Regions from separate parts of the Streptomyces aquilus genome, predicted to be linked through region 1. Evidence: riboswitches for the same ligand, from Rfam matches in the RefSeq annotation. Region 1 holds a riboswitch; each other region holds the start of a gene.
The links. A riboswitch is a leader RNA that binds a small molecule or an ion and turns the genes downstream of it on or off. The one in region 1 is predicted to bind cobalamin.
Positions count from the first base shown of each region.

Region 2: another riboswitch for cobalamin. It lies ahead of metE (5-methyltetrahydropteroyltriglutamate--homocysteine S-methyltransferase); the one in region 1 lies ahead of EJC51_RS37100 (uroporphyrinogen decarboxylase/cobalamine-independent methonine synthase family protein).
Region 3: another riboswitch for cobalamin. It lies ahead of EJC51_RS12360 (cobalamin biosynthesis protein); the one in region 1 lies ahead of EJC51_RS37100 (uroporphyrinogen decarboxylase/cobalamine-independent methonine synthase family protein).
Region 4: another riboswitch for cobalamin. It lies ahead of EJC51_RS32165 (ribonucleoside-diphosphate reductase subunit alpha); the one in region 1 lies ahead of EJC51_RS37100 (uroporphyrinogen decarboxylase/cobalamine-independent methonine synthase family protein).

Region 1 is NZ_CP034463.1:8,090,431-8,094,245, forward strand. Features, by position in the region: gene EJC51_RS37095 (NACHT domain-containing protein) at 1-868, opposite strand, end outside; partial or broken gene EJC51_RS37100 (uroporphyrinogen decarboxylase/cobalamine-independent methonine synthase family protein) at 1,122-1,553, opposite strand; cobalamin riboswitch at 1,721-1,945, opposite strand; gene EJC51_RS37105 (hypothetical protein) at 2,291-3,610, opposite strand.
Region 2 is NZ_CP034463.1:9,851,312-9,855,126, reverse strand. Features, by position in the region: gene EJC51_RS45015 (M36 family metallopeptidase) at 1-840, opposite strand, end outside; cobalamin riboswitch at 1,444-1,676, shown strand; gene metE (5-methyltetrahydropteroyltriglutamate--homocysteine S-methyltransferase) at 1,844-3,815, shown strand, end outside.
Region 3 is NZ_CP034463.1:2,667,478-2,671,292, forward strand. Features, by position in the region: gene EJC51_RS12350 (inorganic phosphate transporter) at 1-1,183, shown strand, start outside; gene EJC51_RS12355 (hypothetical protein) at 1,212-1,433, shown strand; cobalamin riboswitch at 1,604-1,744, shown strand; gene EJC51_RS12360 (cobalamin biosynthesis protein) at 1,846-2,787, shown strand; gene EJC51_RS12365 (cobyric acid synthase) at 2,784-3,815, shown strand, end outside.
Region 4 is NZ_CP034463.1:6,945,452-6,949,266, forward strand. Features, by position in the region: gene EJC51_RS32160 (ribonucleotide-diphosphate reductase subunit beta) at 1-32, opposite strand, end outside; gene EJC51_RS32165 (ribonucleoside-diphosphate reductase subunit alpha) at 32-2,392, opposite strand; cobalamin riboswitch at 2,518-2,647, opposite strand; gene EJC51_RS32170 (GNAT family N-acetyltransferase) at 2,700-3,203, opposite strand; gene mctP (monocarboxylate uptake permease MctP) at 3,335-3,815, opposite strand, start outside.

The sequences.
Region 1 (3,815 bases):
GTCGGTCGCCTTGCTGGGGGCTGACCGTGTCGAGGTTGTCCAGGACAACCCGGCACTCACGTAGTGGATCGCCGCCCATGGCGTCCTGAAGCGCGGCGGTCAGTGTCGCCGGGATGTCCCGTGCTTCCAGCCATACCGGAATCTCCACGTCGGCATCCCGCCAGGCAGCGGTCAGCCCATCGCTCCACCACTGCTCGGCCTTCTCGCTCTTGCCGGCGCCCATGGGCGCGACGAGCACCCGCAATGCCCCCTGAGGCACCTCGACTTCAGGGGTAGCCTGCCGGGCCTTCCAGGCCAGCGCAGCCTCGACGCGGTCGGCCGGAGTGCTGCGCAGGCGGATCTTGCTGCGGGCTATGCAGCTCCTGGACGCTAGCACCAGAGCTTCGGCACGTGAGCGCGAGCGGACCGAGAAGGGCAGCACGGCGGTCAGCCGGTCCATGAGATCGCCCAAACCGAACGAAGCCTTGGCGACTTCTGCCGCCTCGGTGTCGGAGAGGGACAGATGCCGCGCCTTGGAGTGCGCCTCGACCTGAACTTGCTTCCACTCGCGCAGAACCTCCGCCGGATAGTGCTCAGGCGTGATGTCGATCTCGGAAGCGTGGCGCTCGCACAGAAGGATCAAGTTGTCGAAGCCCTGGTTGGCCTCCTTGCTCATGGCCGGGGCCCAGCGAGGCCCGCCTTCGCTACGAGCGTGGATGTGTGCCACCCGGCTGTTGAGCACGCGCTCGCCGGTCGAGGCGCTCTCCCGGTACAGCGGCTCGCGGCAATCCGGAATTCCGCACGCCAACGCCGTTGCGTACAGCTCCTTGATGGTCGCTCTGGTCGGCTCGGGGTGACGAACGGGTGGAGGGGGCGCGTCAGGGCTCACGCATCCAGTTTGACGAGTTGATCGGTGCCACCGCCGTTGAACACCCTCGACTTGTTCTGCATTTGTTAAGTAACTGCATGTTAATTGGAATAAGAAGCTCGATGCCTCAACTCCTTTGCCAGTAAGGGACGTTGGGCCCCCGCCATGAACGAGGAAAGGACGTGACACCCCTGTACGCGCGCCGCCTCGCGCTGTTCGCCGCGCTGCCGGTCAGTCCGAGCGCGAGGGCCTCCTTCAACTCCGCGACCTGCTAGGCCGGGTCGGCCGTGAACACGGTGTCGGGTCCCAACTCCGGCACCAGGTAGTGGTAGTTGGTGTCGAACCACTTCGTCATCTCCAGCGGCGCCACGTCATGCGTGCCACGTGCCATGGCGAAGTAGCCGTCCAAGGCGTTCGCTTCGACGGCGGCGCGATGGCGGGCGGGGATCGCGCCGACCGGGACGGTGGTGTCCAGGACATGGTCGTAGTACGGGAAGTCACCGGTCGGCACTTCGTGAATGCCGACGGCGGCCAGCTCCCGCCAGTTGGTGCGGCACAGTTCGGCGGCGACGGCCTGTAGAGCCTCGGCGGTGACTCGGCCCTTTCAGTAGCCCTCGATCGCCTTCTTCAGTTCCCGGTCAGGGCCTTGGCGGGGGTAGCCGTACACGGTGGCCCGTGCTGCCGTGGCTGCGGTTTTGGTGGTCACGGAGATCTCCTTCGCGAGATGAATCCCTGAGATCCCTGGTGACGGGACGAGAGCGCGAAGGGGTGACGGACCGGGCGGGAACCGATCCGCGCGGCATGGCGCGGTCGTCCGCCTGGTATGTACGCCGACCCGCCCACGAGGTCACCGGGATATCCGTGTACGAGCCGGTCGTACACGGGCAGTTGGCAGGTCTTCGGACTCGCGGGCACGCCCTCCTTGGTCGGAGGACACCTATTGGCCGTCGCTTCCCAGGCCCTGTACGTCGGACCCAGTGCGTATGACGGCGGTCGCTCCCACTCACCGCTGCGGGGCAGTCCCGGATTCCCACCGGGTTCCCTCTTACGGCGCATCCCGCCTGGTGGACGGGGTGAACCAGCTGCACAGGCCAGCCTACGGCAGTCCTTCGGTACTGCGGATGCCATCGAGATCTCGGATGGTGAGGTGGAACACGCAGACCGGGATGCCTGGCGTGCGTCGAGGACGGGAAATGCCGCGCCTTGAAAGCCTCGTAGGGCGATCCCCCGAGGGACGCAGGAGTGCGTTGCCCGGTCTGGATTTGGTGGGTCTGTCAGATCACCCGTGGCCGTCGTGGGGTGATCCGGCCGACATCACTGAACTCCGGAGGTCGGCCGACGAGCCTCGGTCTCAGACGTCGGCTGGATCGGGCGCGTCGTCCCACCAGTTCGGCTCTTCCTCCTGCACCTGATCCGGGATCTCGACGGGATGGGTGCAGCGCTTCATGGCCGGCGCCCCGGTCTCGGGGTGAACGGTTTCCTTGAGGCCATGGTGGTCAGCGGGGCCTCATGCCAGCGGGGGACCTCGTACCCAGGAATAGCGTGGTGGAGTTCGACAGCCTTGTCGATCTTCCCGTTGAGAGTGGTCACCGAGGCAGAGGCTGCCTCCGGCGGCCCCATCGGTGCGTTGCGCTCTTTCCACGCCGCGGCGGAGTCTGCGGCGCGCCAGGCGAAACAAATCATCTGCCCAGGGGTGTACCCGTGCCCGAACCCTCGGCGAATGACGTCCGTGAGTTCTTCCCGCCGGGTCTCCGGCACTTCGGGGTAGTCGTACTTTTTGGTGAGCAGGCCGTTGAGGTATGAGGCGACATTGGTCACCTCCATCTCGTCCGCCAACGCCGTGAAGGCTTCGCGAGCCGCGGCCCCCTGAGGGCCAGGCCGGGTCTTGAAGCTGTTCGTGATCTCCTTCACGCGTTCCTGAACGGCTGATCGGTCGCCGATGAGTCGCCATACGACCTCGTCGGCGGCGAACGTGATGTCGTCCCTGTTCTTGGAGAGGCCGAAAGCTTGCGGTGGGGTTTCCCGGGAGATGGCGATGAGGTGTGAATAGTAGAGCGCCAGCAGAAGTTCTCTGTCCCTTGCGGTGTCGCCGGTCCAGCCCATCGCGCCGACACCCGTGATGCTCGGGAGCGGCCTGCCAGGATTTCGGGTGGCATAGCTGGCCAACGCCACGTAGAGGGCCATGGCTTGAGGGGTGTCATCCTGGAGGCGGCTGCTGGACGCAGTCTTCGCCTCCTCGTCCTGGATGGCTGCGGCAACCAGGCACTCGAATTCTTCGGCCTCCTGTTTCTCACGCTCCTGCTCGGCACGCTTTTGCTCAGCGGCGAGCCGCTGCCGCTCCGCCTTCTCGCGCTGCTGGATCGCCGAGCAGTCGCCGCAGAGGTAGGAGGGGGCTTCGGCGTCCAGGTATTTGCCGCCGACCTTGTTGGCCCAGGACCGGTTGGTGACGCTGATCGGTTCGGAGCAGTTGGCGCAAGGGCAGTTCAGCAGGATGGCGTGAGAGTGCGCTGTCGCCACCGCGCCGACAGCGCCGGCCACGCCGATGCTGTTCACGGTTCGCGCCCATGTGCCGTCATCCTTGATCTCCCAGTAAAGGGTGCTGATCCGCTGGGCATCTTCGGGGGCATCGTGATTGATCACCACTCGGATGCGGGCGGCATCTACGGGAAATTCCCGGATGATCGGCTGCGGGGCAGCCGACTGCTGTGGCGGTTGGTTCTTCTTGGCTCGTTCCCGCTTGCGACGGCGTTGGCGCTTACCCACCCGTTCCTCCCCGGTTCATGTCGGGATGGTGACGCACTCGCGCTGTGCATGGGCGATTTTTCGCCGACCGCGACGGGCGGCGAAACGTTCCTCGGGGGCTACCGTCCAGCCAAAGCCACCTTGGTCGTGGCTGCGGCGAGCGGTGCGGTCCAATACTGCATCCCTCAGGTCGCCCATGTTCGCCGTCGATAGTGGACTCCTCAGG
Region 2 (3,815 bases), 1.8 Mb from region 1:
GGCGGTCAGGTCGGAGGACAGGTTCTGCCGGTACAGGACGCGCCCGCTTACGGCGTCGACGACGTGCAGCCACATGCCGTGGCCGTCCGGTGAGGTGACCGTCTGCCAGGCGCGGCGGGCGGTGTGGCCGGACACCGGATAGACGACCTGCTTGGCGGTGTCGGTGGGCGTGCTTCCGTCGGCCCCGGCACCCGTGATGTCGCGGACGGCGGTGTCCCGGGCCTGCGTTGGCGTGACCCGGGCCCGGGCCAGCGTCGACGGCAACCTTGGCACCGGGGCGCCGAGCACGCTGATCAGACGTCCGTCGCGGGAGACGTTCGCCTTGACGCCGTTGCCGAAGACCGGCACGCCGTCGACCGACTGAAGGAACGACAGGTGGCGTGTGCCGGCGACATCGGTGTACTGCTTGCGCAGCGTCAGGTCGTTGACCTGGACGTCGGCCAGGCCGAAGACGTCTGGATGGGCTTGCAGATAGTCCCGGACGATGTCGCGGGGGCTGTCGTCACTGGGTGGCGTGAGGTACCCGTCCAGCTTGGCCACCTGGCGTGCGGTGCCGGTGGCCGGGTCCAGCTCCAGCACGCCCTGGGTGCCGAGCTGGTCGCGCAACTTCCGTACACCAGGGCGCTGTTCGGCCTTGGCGAGCCGGGCGTCGCGGCGGATGAGGGCCTGCTGGGAGGGGATGGGCGGCGTCTGGGCCGCCGGGATGCCGGTGTCGGCAGAAGGTGTCGGGTCGTCCGAGGCCGCGTGCGCGGTACCGGGGAGGATGGCGGCGGTCAGCGCAAGGCCGGCCGTCGCCGTGAATATGGTGGTGCGCGTTCTGCGCAGGGAGGCTCTCGCCATGTCACGCCTCGTGGGGGGGGAGGAGTCCAACGGCTGTACCGGACAGCCGAGTTGATCACTCCAGACCCTTTCATCACACCTACCCCCCGAGAAAGCCTCACAGTTCAAATTTTACGGACGGTGCACAGGTCGCAGTGGTGGTGCTCCAGTTGGCGGGCCCACGTGTGAGTGTCCAGACCGTCCTGGGGTCCCATCCGGGAGAGTTCGGCGCCCTCGTGACCCAGGACCACGATCAACGGACGGACTCCGCGGCTGACACGAGGAGACTTCCAAACGGCGATGAGTCTGCGCTGCTTGGGGACCTCGATCCGGCGGACACCGAAGAGAACGTGACACACGTCCCGCCCGAGAAGCGCGATGTGCCCACGCAGCCGCGATGACTTCGGACGCCACAGGATCCAGATCGCCCCGACACCGGCAGTGGCGTCGACATCGGCTGACACCACGGTCAGCAGGCGCCGGGGCATCCACCACGGTTGCGGCTCAGTTCCCGCCAGCGCCCGCTTCACCACGCCCCGCAGACAGCCGGGCGCCGGCAAGGACTCGGTGCCCAGGGCTTCCCGATATCGAGCGTCCCGCTCTCTTCTCGCACGATGACCCCGTAAGGTGGCTGGCGCAGCTGGTTCGCCCCGTCCGCCAGGCGGGATGCGTCGCAAGAGGGAACCCGGTGGGAATCCGGGACTGCCCCGCAGCGGTGAGCGGGAACGACCGCCGTCAACACGCACTGGGCCCGAGGAGGGTTTGGGAAGCGACGGCCAGTAGGTGTCTCCTACGACTACGACTTCGTACGAGATGTGCCCGCGAGTCCGAAGACCTGCCAACTGCCCGTGTGCGAGCCACTCGTGCGCGGACATCCCGGTGACCTCGAGGGCGGGTCGGCGACCAGATCAGGCGGAGGACCGCGCTGTGCCGCGCGAGTTCCCACCCGTCCGGTTCCGTCACCCCTTCGCGCTCTCGTCCCGGTCCCGGGATCTCAGGGATTCATCTCGTGAAGGAGATCTCCGTGACCACCAAGCCCGCAGCCGCGACAGCACGGGCCACCGTGTACGGCTACCCCCGCCAGGGCCAGAGCCGCGCACTGAAGAAAGCGATCGAGGGCTACTGGAAGGGTCGCATCACCGCCGACGCCCTCCACGCCACCGCCGCCGACCTGCGCCGTACGAACTGGCAGCAGCTCACCGACGCCGGCATCAACGAAGTGCCCACCGGCGACTTCTCCTACTACGACCACGTCCTGGACACCACCGTCATGGTCGGCGCGATCCCGGCCCGCCACCGGGAAGCCGCCGAAGCCGACGCTCTGGACGGCTACTTCGCCATGGCCCGCGGCACCCAGGACGTGGCGCCGCTGGAGATGACCAAGTGGTTCGACACCAACTACCACTACCTGGTACCCGAGTTGGGTCCTGACACCGTCTTCACGGCCGACTCCAAAAAGCAGGTCGCCGAGCTGACGGAGGCCCTCGCCCTGGGCCTGACCGCCCGGCCCGTCCTGGTCGGCCCCCTCACCTACCTGCTGCTGGCCAAGCCGGCACCCGGCGTGGCCGCCGACTTCGAGCCGCTCACCCTTCTCGACCGGCTGCTGCCGGTGTACGCCGAAGTCCTCGCCGACGTGCGCGCGGCCGGCGCGGAGTGGGTGCAGCTGGACGAGCCCGCCCTCGTCCAGGACCGCACCCCGGCCGAACTGACCGCCGCCACCCGCGCCTACCACGACCTCGGCGCCCTCACCGACCGGCCCAAGCTACTGATCGCCTCCTACTTCGACCGGCTCGGCGACGCCCTCCCGGCCTTGGCCAAGGCCCCCGTCGACGGGCTCGCCCTGGACTTCACCGACGCCGCCGCGGCCAACCTCGATGCCCTCGCGGCGGTGGGCGGACTGCCCGGCAAGCGCCTGGTCGCCGGGATCGTCAACGGCCGCAACATCTGGATCAACGACCTGGCCAAGTCCCTGGCCACTCTCGGCACCCTGCTCGGGCTGGCCGACCGGGTCGACGTGGCCGCCTCGTGCTCCCTGCTCCACGTCCCTCTCGACACGGCGGCCGAGCGGGACATCGAGCCTCAGATCCTGCGCTGGCTGGCCTTCGCCCGCCAGAAGACGGCCGAGGTCGTCACGCTCGCGAAGGGCCTCGCCCACGGCACCGACGCGATCACGGGCGAGCTGGCCGCCAACCGCGCCGACCTCGCCGCACGGGCGAACTCCCCCATCACCCACGACCCTGCCGTCCGAGCCCGTGCCGCCGCCGTCACGGACACCGACGCCCGCCGCTGCCAGCCGTACGCCGAACGGGCCGCCGCCCAGCGGGCCCACCTCGGCCTGCCCCTGCTGCCGACCACCACCATCGGCTCCTTCCCGCAGACCACCGAACTGCGCACCGCCCGCGCCGATCTCCGCGCGGGACGGATCGACACCGCCGCCTACGAGGAGCGCATCAAGACGGAGATCCAGGAGGTGATCTCCTTCCAGGACAAGGCCGGCCTCGACGTCCTCGTGCACGGCGAGCCCGAACGCAACGACATGGTCCAGTACTTCGCCGAACAGCTCACCGGCTACCTCGCCACGCAGCACGGCTGGGTCCAGTCCTACGGCACCCGTTACGTCCGTCCGCCGATCCTGGCCGGCGACATCTCCCGCCCCGAACCGATGACCGTGCGCTGGACGACGTACGCCCGGTCCCTCACCTCGAAGCCGGTCAAGGGCATGCTCACCGGCCCGGTCACGATGCTCGCCTGGTCCTTCGTCCGCGACGACCAGCCCCTCGGGGACACCGCACGCCAGGTCGCCTTCGCCCTGCGCGACGAGGTCAACGACCTTGAGGCGGCGGGAACTTCGGTCATCCAGGTCGACGAGCCCGCGCTGCGCGAGACGCTCCCGCTGCGGGTTGCCGACCGTCCGGCCTACCTGGCATGGGCCACCGAAGCGTTCCGGCTCAGCACCAGCGGAGTGCGCCCGGACACCCAGATCCACACCCACATGT
Region 3 (3,815 bases), 5.4 Mb from region 1:
GAACGGTTTTCACGACACCGCCAACGCGATGGCCACGACCATCTCGACCGGTGCGCTCAAGCCCAAGGTCGCGGTGGCCATGTCCGCCGCGCTCAACCTTGTGGGCGCCTTCCTCTCCGTGGAGGTCGCCAACACGATCTCCAAGGGTCTCGTCGACGAGAGCGGCATACGTCCAGAGGTGATCTTCGCGGCCCTGGTGGGCGCGATCCTCTGGAACCTGCTGACCTGGCTGGTCGGACTCCCCTCCAGCTCCTCGCACGCCCTCATGGGCGGTCTGATAGGCGCCACCATCGCTTCGGCGGGCACGGGCGCGGTCCACGGTGACGTCCTGGTCACCAAGGTCCTGATCCCGGCGATCGCGGCCCCGCTGGTCGCGGGCATCGCGGCCATGCTGGCCACGCGGCTCTCCTACTCCCTCGGCAAGAAGGCGGACGGCAAGTCGGCCGCCAAGGGCTTCCGCGCGGGCCAGATCGCCTCGGCCGGCCTGGTGTCCCTCGCCCACGGCACGAACGACGCGCAGAAGACGATGGGCATCATCACCCTCGCCCTCGTCGCCGGCGGCGCCGTCGCGCCCGACTCCGACCCGCCCACCTGGGTCATCCTCTCCGCCGGTCTGGCCATCGCGCTCGGCACGTACCTGGGCGGCTGGCGCATCATCCGCACGATGGGCAAGGGCCTGACCGACCTCCAGCCGCAGCAGGGCTTCGCCGCCCAGACCAGCGCGGCGACGGTCATCCTGGCCTCCTCGCACCTCGGCTTCTCCCTCTCCACCACGCACTCCGTCTCCGGTTCGGTGATGGGCGCGGGCCTCGGCCGCAAGGGCGGCGTGGTCCGCTGGTCGACGGCGACGCGGATGTTCGTGGCGTGGGGTCTCACGCTCCCGGCGGCCGCCCTGGTGGGTGCGCTGGCCGAGTCCGTGTGCGACCTCGGCGACTGGGGCACGGCGCTCGTCGCGGTCTTCCTGATCGCCTCCAGCGCGGCCATCTGGAAGATCTCGCGCCGCGAGGTCGTGGACGCGTCGAACGTCAACGACACCGACGAGCCGGCCGGTGTGGTCACCACGGCGATCGCGGCCGTGACTCCGCCCCCGGCGGGCCCGGTGGCGGACGACCTGACCGCCACGATCCCCGCCCCGGCAGCGGCCACCACGGAGCCGGCCGTACCGCCGGCCGCCGCGGTCTGAGCCTCAGCGACGAAGGAAAGCAAGCAACATGAAGATCGACTGGCAAGCACTGGGCTCCGTCTTCGGCGTCAGCCTCGTCGTCACCGTCGCCCTCGTGGCCCTCTTCACCCTCGGCATCATGGGCCTCTCCCGCCAGGAGCGGGCCTCGGCCGCGGGCGGCTCGGCCGCCCTCGCCGTGACCGGCGCGTACGCCTGCTTCGCCGCGTGTGCGGCGGCTGTGGGGTACGGGATCTATCTGATCGTGGCGTAACACCCGCCGCGACGAGTCACGCCCTGTTCCGGGGTCCCCTCAAAGGGGTTTCCGGGACGGGGCGTTCTCGCGTTCCAGGCGGGCTCCGGGCCCCCGTGTTCCGTGCTCGCCCGCCCCGCGATGTGGGGTTCTGCACACTCCGCTCTCGCAGGTCAACAGCGAGTTGACGGCTCTTCCGGGCCCGTGGTGGACTGCCGGGGCCAAGTACGGCGGCCAGGGAGGAAGTCCGGTGTGAATCCGGCGCGGTCCCGCCACTGTCACCGGGGTAGGTAGCCCCGGGAGCCAGGAACTCCCACCGCCGGTCTCGTCGAACCAGGGCGTGGACACCCTGAGTGAGGACATGTCGCCATGCTCGCCTGCCGTTTGAGGTACCGCACCAGGTCGCTGCCCGACCCCACGGCCGGCTGAGCCGATGCGTGCCGATCGCGTCTTCGCGTACGGCGCCGCCGCCGGGCTCGTCGGGGATCTGCTGCTCGGTGATCCGCGCCGGGGGCATCCGGTCGCCGCGTTCGGACGGGCCGCCGGTGCCGTGGAGAAGGTGCTGTGGCGAGATCACCGGGGATGGGGTGCGCTGCACACCGCCGTGTGTGTCGGGGGTGCCGTGGGGCTGGGTGCCCTCGCGCAGAGGGTCGTACGTCCTTCCCGTACCGCCTCCGTCGTACTGACCGGCGCCGCCACCTGGGCCGTCGTCGGGGGGACCTCGCTCGCGCGGGAGGCGCGGGGTATCGGACGAGCCCTGGAGGCCGGTGATGTCGAGGGCGCTCGTGCTCGACTGCCGCATCTGTGCGGGCGCGATCCGCAGGCCCTCGACGCCGACGGGATCGCCCGGGCCGTCGTCGAGTCCGTCGCCGAGAACACCTCCGATGCCGTGGTCGGTGCGCTGGTGTGGGGAGCGGTCGGTGGCGTGCCGGGGCTGCTCGGGTTCCGGGCCGTCAACACCCTCGACGCCATGGTCGGGCACAAGTCCGAGCGGTACCGGCGGTTCGGGTGGGCCTCGGCCCGGCTGGACGACGTCGCCGGGTGGCCGGGGGCGCGGCTGACCGCCGTACTCGCCACGGCCGCCGGTGGTGCCCCTCGCGGTGCCGTGCGCGCCTGGCGGGAGGACGCCGCCAAGCATCCCAGCCCCAACGCCGGGCCCGTCGAGGCATCCTTCGCCGGGGCCCTCGGGGTGCGGCTGGGCGGGACCCTGTCCTACGCGGGGCGGGTCGAGCACCGGCCCGTCCTCAACACCCAAGGGCGCGCCGTCGCCTCGTACGACATCGAGCGCGCCGTACGGCTGTCCCGGCGCGTCGGGCTGCTCGCGCTCGGCGCCTCGGTCGCCGTGCGGGCTCTGCGGAAGGGGCGTGCCTCATGAGTGGGGGCGGGCTGCTCGTCGCCGGGACCACCTCCGACGCCGGCAAGAGCGTCGTCACCGCCGGGATCTGCCGGTGGCTGGTGCGGCAGGGGGTCAAGGTCGCGCCCTTCAAGGCGCAGAACATGTCCCTCAATTCGTTCGTGACGCGGGAGGGCGCGGAGATCGGGCGGGCTCAGGCCATGCAGGCGCAGGCCTGTCGGGTCGAGCCGACCGCGCTCATGAATCCCGTGCTGCTCAAGCCCGGTGGGGAGCAGAGCAGCCAGGTCGTGCTGATGGGCAAGCCCGTCGGCGAGATGAGCGCGCGCGGGTATCACGGCGGGCGGCAGCAGAAGCTGCTCGGGACCGTGCTCGACTGTCTGGCCGAACTGCGGGGCACGTATGACGCGGTGATCTGTGAGGGGGCCGGCAGCCCGGCCGAGATCAATCTGCGCCGGACCGACATCGTCAACATGGGGATCGCCCGCAATGCGGGGCTTCCGGTGCTGGTGGTCGGCGACATCGACCGGGGTGGTGTCTTCGCCTCCTTCTTCGGGACCGTCGCGCTGCTCTCCGAAGAGGACCAGAAGCTGGTCGCCGGGTTCCTCGTCAACAAGTTCCGGGGAGACGTCTCCCTTCTCGAACCCGGGCTCGACATGCTCCACGGGCTCACCGGGCGGCGCACGTACGGCGTGCTGCCGTTCCGGCACGGGCTCGGGATCGACGAGGAGGACGGGCTGCGGGTGTCGTTGCGCGGGACCGTCCGGGAGTCCGCGGTGAGCCCTCCGGTCGGCGAGGACGTGCTGCGGGTCGCCGTCTGTGCCGTTCCGCTGATGTCCAACTTCACCGACGTCGACGCCCTCGCCGCCGAACCCGGTGTCGTCGTGCGGTTCGTGGACCGGCCGGAGGAGCTCTCCGACGCCGATCTCGTGGTGATCCCGGGGACGCGCGGGACGGTGCGGGCCCTGGAGTGGCTGCGGGAGCGGGGGCTGGCCGCCGCGCTCGTCAGAAGGGCCGCGGAAGGGCGGCCGATCCTCGGCATCTGCGGCGGC
Region 4 (3,815 bases), 1.1 Mb from region 1:
GGGTCGAGAAGGTTCTTGGCTTCGCTGGTCATTACTGGCAGGCCTCGCAGGACTCGGGGTTCTCAAGGGAGCAGGCGACGGCCTCGGGGTCGGCGGCCTGCTGTACGGGGACAGTGGCCTGTGCCGCGCGGGCGATCCTCGTCGCCGGGCGCGAGCGCAGGTAGTACGTCGTCTTCAGGCCCTGCTTCCAGGCGTACGCGTACATCGAGGAGAGCTTGCCGATGGTCGGCGTCTCCAGGAACAGGTTCAGGGACTGGGACTGGTCCAGGAACGGGGTACGGGCGGCGGCCATGTCGATCAGGCCGCGCTGCGGGATCTCCCACGCCGTGCGGTACAGGTCGCGGACGTCCTGGGGCACCCAGGTGAAGCCCTGCACCGAGCCGTTGGACTCGCGCAGCGCCTCCCGGGTCTGCGCGTCCCACACGCCGAGCTTCTTCAGCTCGGCCACCAGGTAGGAGTTGACCTGGAGGAACTCGCCGGACAGGGTCTCGCGCTTGAAGAGGTTGGAGACCTGCGGCTCGATGCACTCGTAGACGCCCGCGATCGAGGCGATGGTGGCGGTGGGCGCGATGGCCAGCAGCAGGCTGTTGCGCATGCCGACCGCGGCGACCCGGGCCCGCAACGCCTCCCAGCGCTCCGGCCAGGTGAGCTCGACGTCGTAGTGGTCGGGGTGCAGCACGCCCTGCGCGGTACGGGTCTTCTCCCACGCCGGGAGCGGGCCGTTGCGCTCGGCGAGGTCGGCGGAGGCCTCGTACGCGGCGAGCATGATGCGCTCGGCGATGCGCGTGGACAGCTCACGGGCCTGCGGCGAGTCGAACGGCAGCCGCAGCTTGAAGAAGACGTCCTGGAGGCCCATCGCGCCCAGGCCCACCGGACGCCACTTGGCGTTGGAACGGCCCGCCTGCTCGGTCGGGTAGAAGTTGATGTCCACCACGCGGTCGAGGAAGGTGACGGCGGTGCGGACGGTGGCGTCCAGCCGCTCCCAGTCGATGTCCCCGTCGACCACGAACGCGCCCAGGTTCACCGACCCCAGGTTGCAGACGGCCGTCTCGCCGTCGTCCGTGACCTCCAGGATCTCCGTGCAGAGGTTGGAGGAGTGGACGACATGGCCGGGCAGCGCCGTCTGGTTGGCGGTGCGGTTGGCGGCGTCCTTGAAGGTCATCCAGCCGTTGCCGGTCTGCGCGAGGGTGCGCATCATGCGGCCGTACAGGTCACGCGCCGGGATCGTCTTCTTGGCGAGACCGGCCGCCTCCGCCTTGCGGTACGCGGCGTCGAACTCCTCGCCCCACAGGTCGACCAGCTCGGGCACGTCCGCCGGGGAGAACAGCGACCACTCGGCGTCGGCGTTCACGCGGCGCATGAACTCGTCCGGGATCCAGTGCGCGAGGTTCAGGTTGTGCGTACGCCGGGCGTCCTCACCGGTGTTGTCGCGCAGCTCCAGGAACTCCTCGATGTCGGAGTGCCAGGTCTCCAGGTAGACGGCCGCGGCTCCCTTGCGCCGGCCGCCCTGGTTCACGGCGGCCACCGAGGCGTCCAGCGTCTTCAGGAACGGCACGATGCCGTTGGAGTGCCCGTTGGTGCCCCGGATCAGCGAACCGCGGCTGCGGATACGGGAGTACGACAGGCCGATGCCGCCGGCGTGCTTGGAGAGCCGGGCGACCTGGTGGTAGCGGTCGTAGATGGAGTCCAGCTCGTCCAGCGGGGAGTCGAGGAGGTAGCAGGACGACATCTGGGGGTGCCGGGTGCCGGAGTTGAACAGCGTGGGGGAGGACGGCAGGTAGTCGAGGCGGCTCATGAGCCCGTAGAGCGCGGCGACTTCGTCCAGGGCACGGGTCGTGTCGTCCTCGGCGAGGCCGGCGGCGACGCGCAGCATGAAGTGCTGGGGCGTCTCGATGACCTGGCGGGTGATCGGGTGCCGGAGGAGGTAGCGGCTGTGGAGCGTACGCAGGCCGAAGTAGCCGAAGCGGTCGTCGGCGGCCGGGTCGATCAGGGCGTCGAGCCGTGCGGCGTGCACCCGTACGAACTCCGCGGTGCGGTCGGCGATCAGGCCCTCGCGGTGGCCGACCTCGACCGACTCGGTGAAGGACGTGACGCCCTGGGAGGCGGCCTCGGCGGCGATGCTGATGGTCAGCAGCCGGGCGGCCAGCCGGGAGTAGGCGGGGTCCTCGGAGATGAGTCCGGCGGCGGCCTCCGTCGCCAGCTCGCGCAGCTCCACGCCGCCATCGGAGTCCGCCCGGCCCGAGCGGCCGCGCAGCGCGGCGGCGGCGACCCGTCCGGGGTCGGCGTCGGGCAGGTCGGCGGTCAGCTCGGTCAGGGTCCGCAACAGGGCGGTACCGGGACCGTCGTTCTCCGCCTGGACCGCTGAAGCCGGATCTGCTGGCGCGATGGTCACGTGGGGGCTCTCCCTCGCTCGGCACGGGGGCCTGGCGGAGAGCAGGGGGCAGCACGAGCGCACGCGGCGTCGCGTCCACCGGCCCACTCCGCGAGGCCCGGACGTCATGGCACCCGGGCCACGGCGGCCTGGGCACGCTGTCGGCAGGTCCTCGGACTGACTCCCGTACACGCACAAGGCATGCACAAGTACACCGTTGCGGGACAGTTCCGGATTCGCACCGGATTCCCCTGCGACGACAGCGAGCATGAGCATACATCTTGTGCCGGGTTCGAGTGGCACCCCTAGATGTTGTGTCGCGGTGACTTCAGAGCGTCAACTCATAGGTGAGAAGCGTGAACTCCACGCCCGGAATCGGCTGCCAGTCGCGGTGCGGGGCGCGGACGAAGCCGAGGCGCTCGTAGATGCGGTGGGCGGCGCGCATGACGGGCTGGGTCGACAGGACCATGCCGATGTCACCGGCAGCCCTGGCGCGGTCGACACAGGCCTGTACGAGGGCTTGTCCGGCGCCTCTTCCGCGGGCCTCCGGGGCCACGGCCAGCATGCGGATCTCCGATTCGCCGGGGCGGGAGAGCTCGGCCATGGCGCCGCCGGTCGAGGCGACGTAGGTGACGGTGCCCAGGAGGTGGCCGTCCTGGGCGGCGACGAGCACCTCGGCCGCGGCTGCCCGTTTGGCGACGTCTCTCAGTTCGCCGAGGTACCAGTCGCTCTCGCCGAAGGCGAGGAGGCCGTCCTGGATGTAGGCCTGGGCGGTGATCTCGCCGAGTTCGTCGTATTCGGTAGGTTCTGCCGGCCGGATCAGTATGTCCATGCACGTGAGTTTGCACGAAAAGCGGGCCGCCGAGGGTCTTGCTCTCGGTGGCCCGCTGCGGGTCGTACGTGGTTGCTCGCGCCCACGCGGCGGAGCCGCACATCGAAACAGCCCCGCGCCCCTAGGGGCCTCTAGTGAGCGGCGCCAGCAGTTGCCGGGGGAAGCTCCACCTGGACGCCCGGGTCGCCCGCGTCCGCCGTGTAGTCCTCCGGGCTCGTCTCGTCGATGCCCTCGGGGGCCTTGAAGGCCTTCAGGACGAAGGTCAGGACCACCGTCACCACCACGTTCAGGACGAACGCCGTCAGGCCGATGTAGCCGATCTCGCCGATGCCGGGGATCTCCTTCGCGGAGCCGCCGAAGTGCTTCTGCGTCGGCGAGGCGACGCCGTATGCGGCGACCGTGCCGTAGATCATGCCGACCGCCCAGCCGGCGAGCAGCGCCCAGCGGTGGAACCAGCGGGTGAACAGACCGCCGACCAGGGCCGGGAAGGTCTGGAGGATCCAGATGCCGCCCAGCAGCTGGAAGTTGATGGCGACCGTCTTGTCCATGGTGAGGACGAAGACCAGCGCGCCGACCTTCACCAGCAGGGACACCAGCTTGGAGACCTTGGTC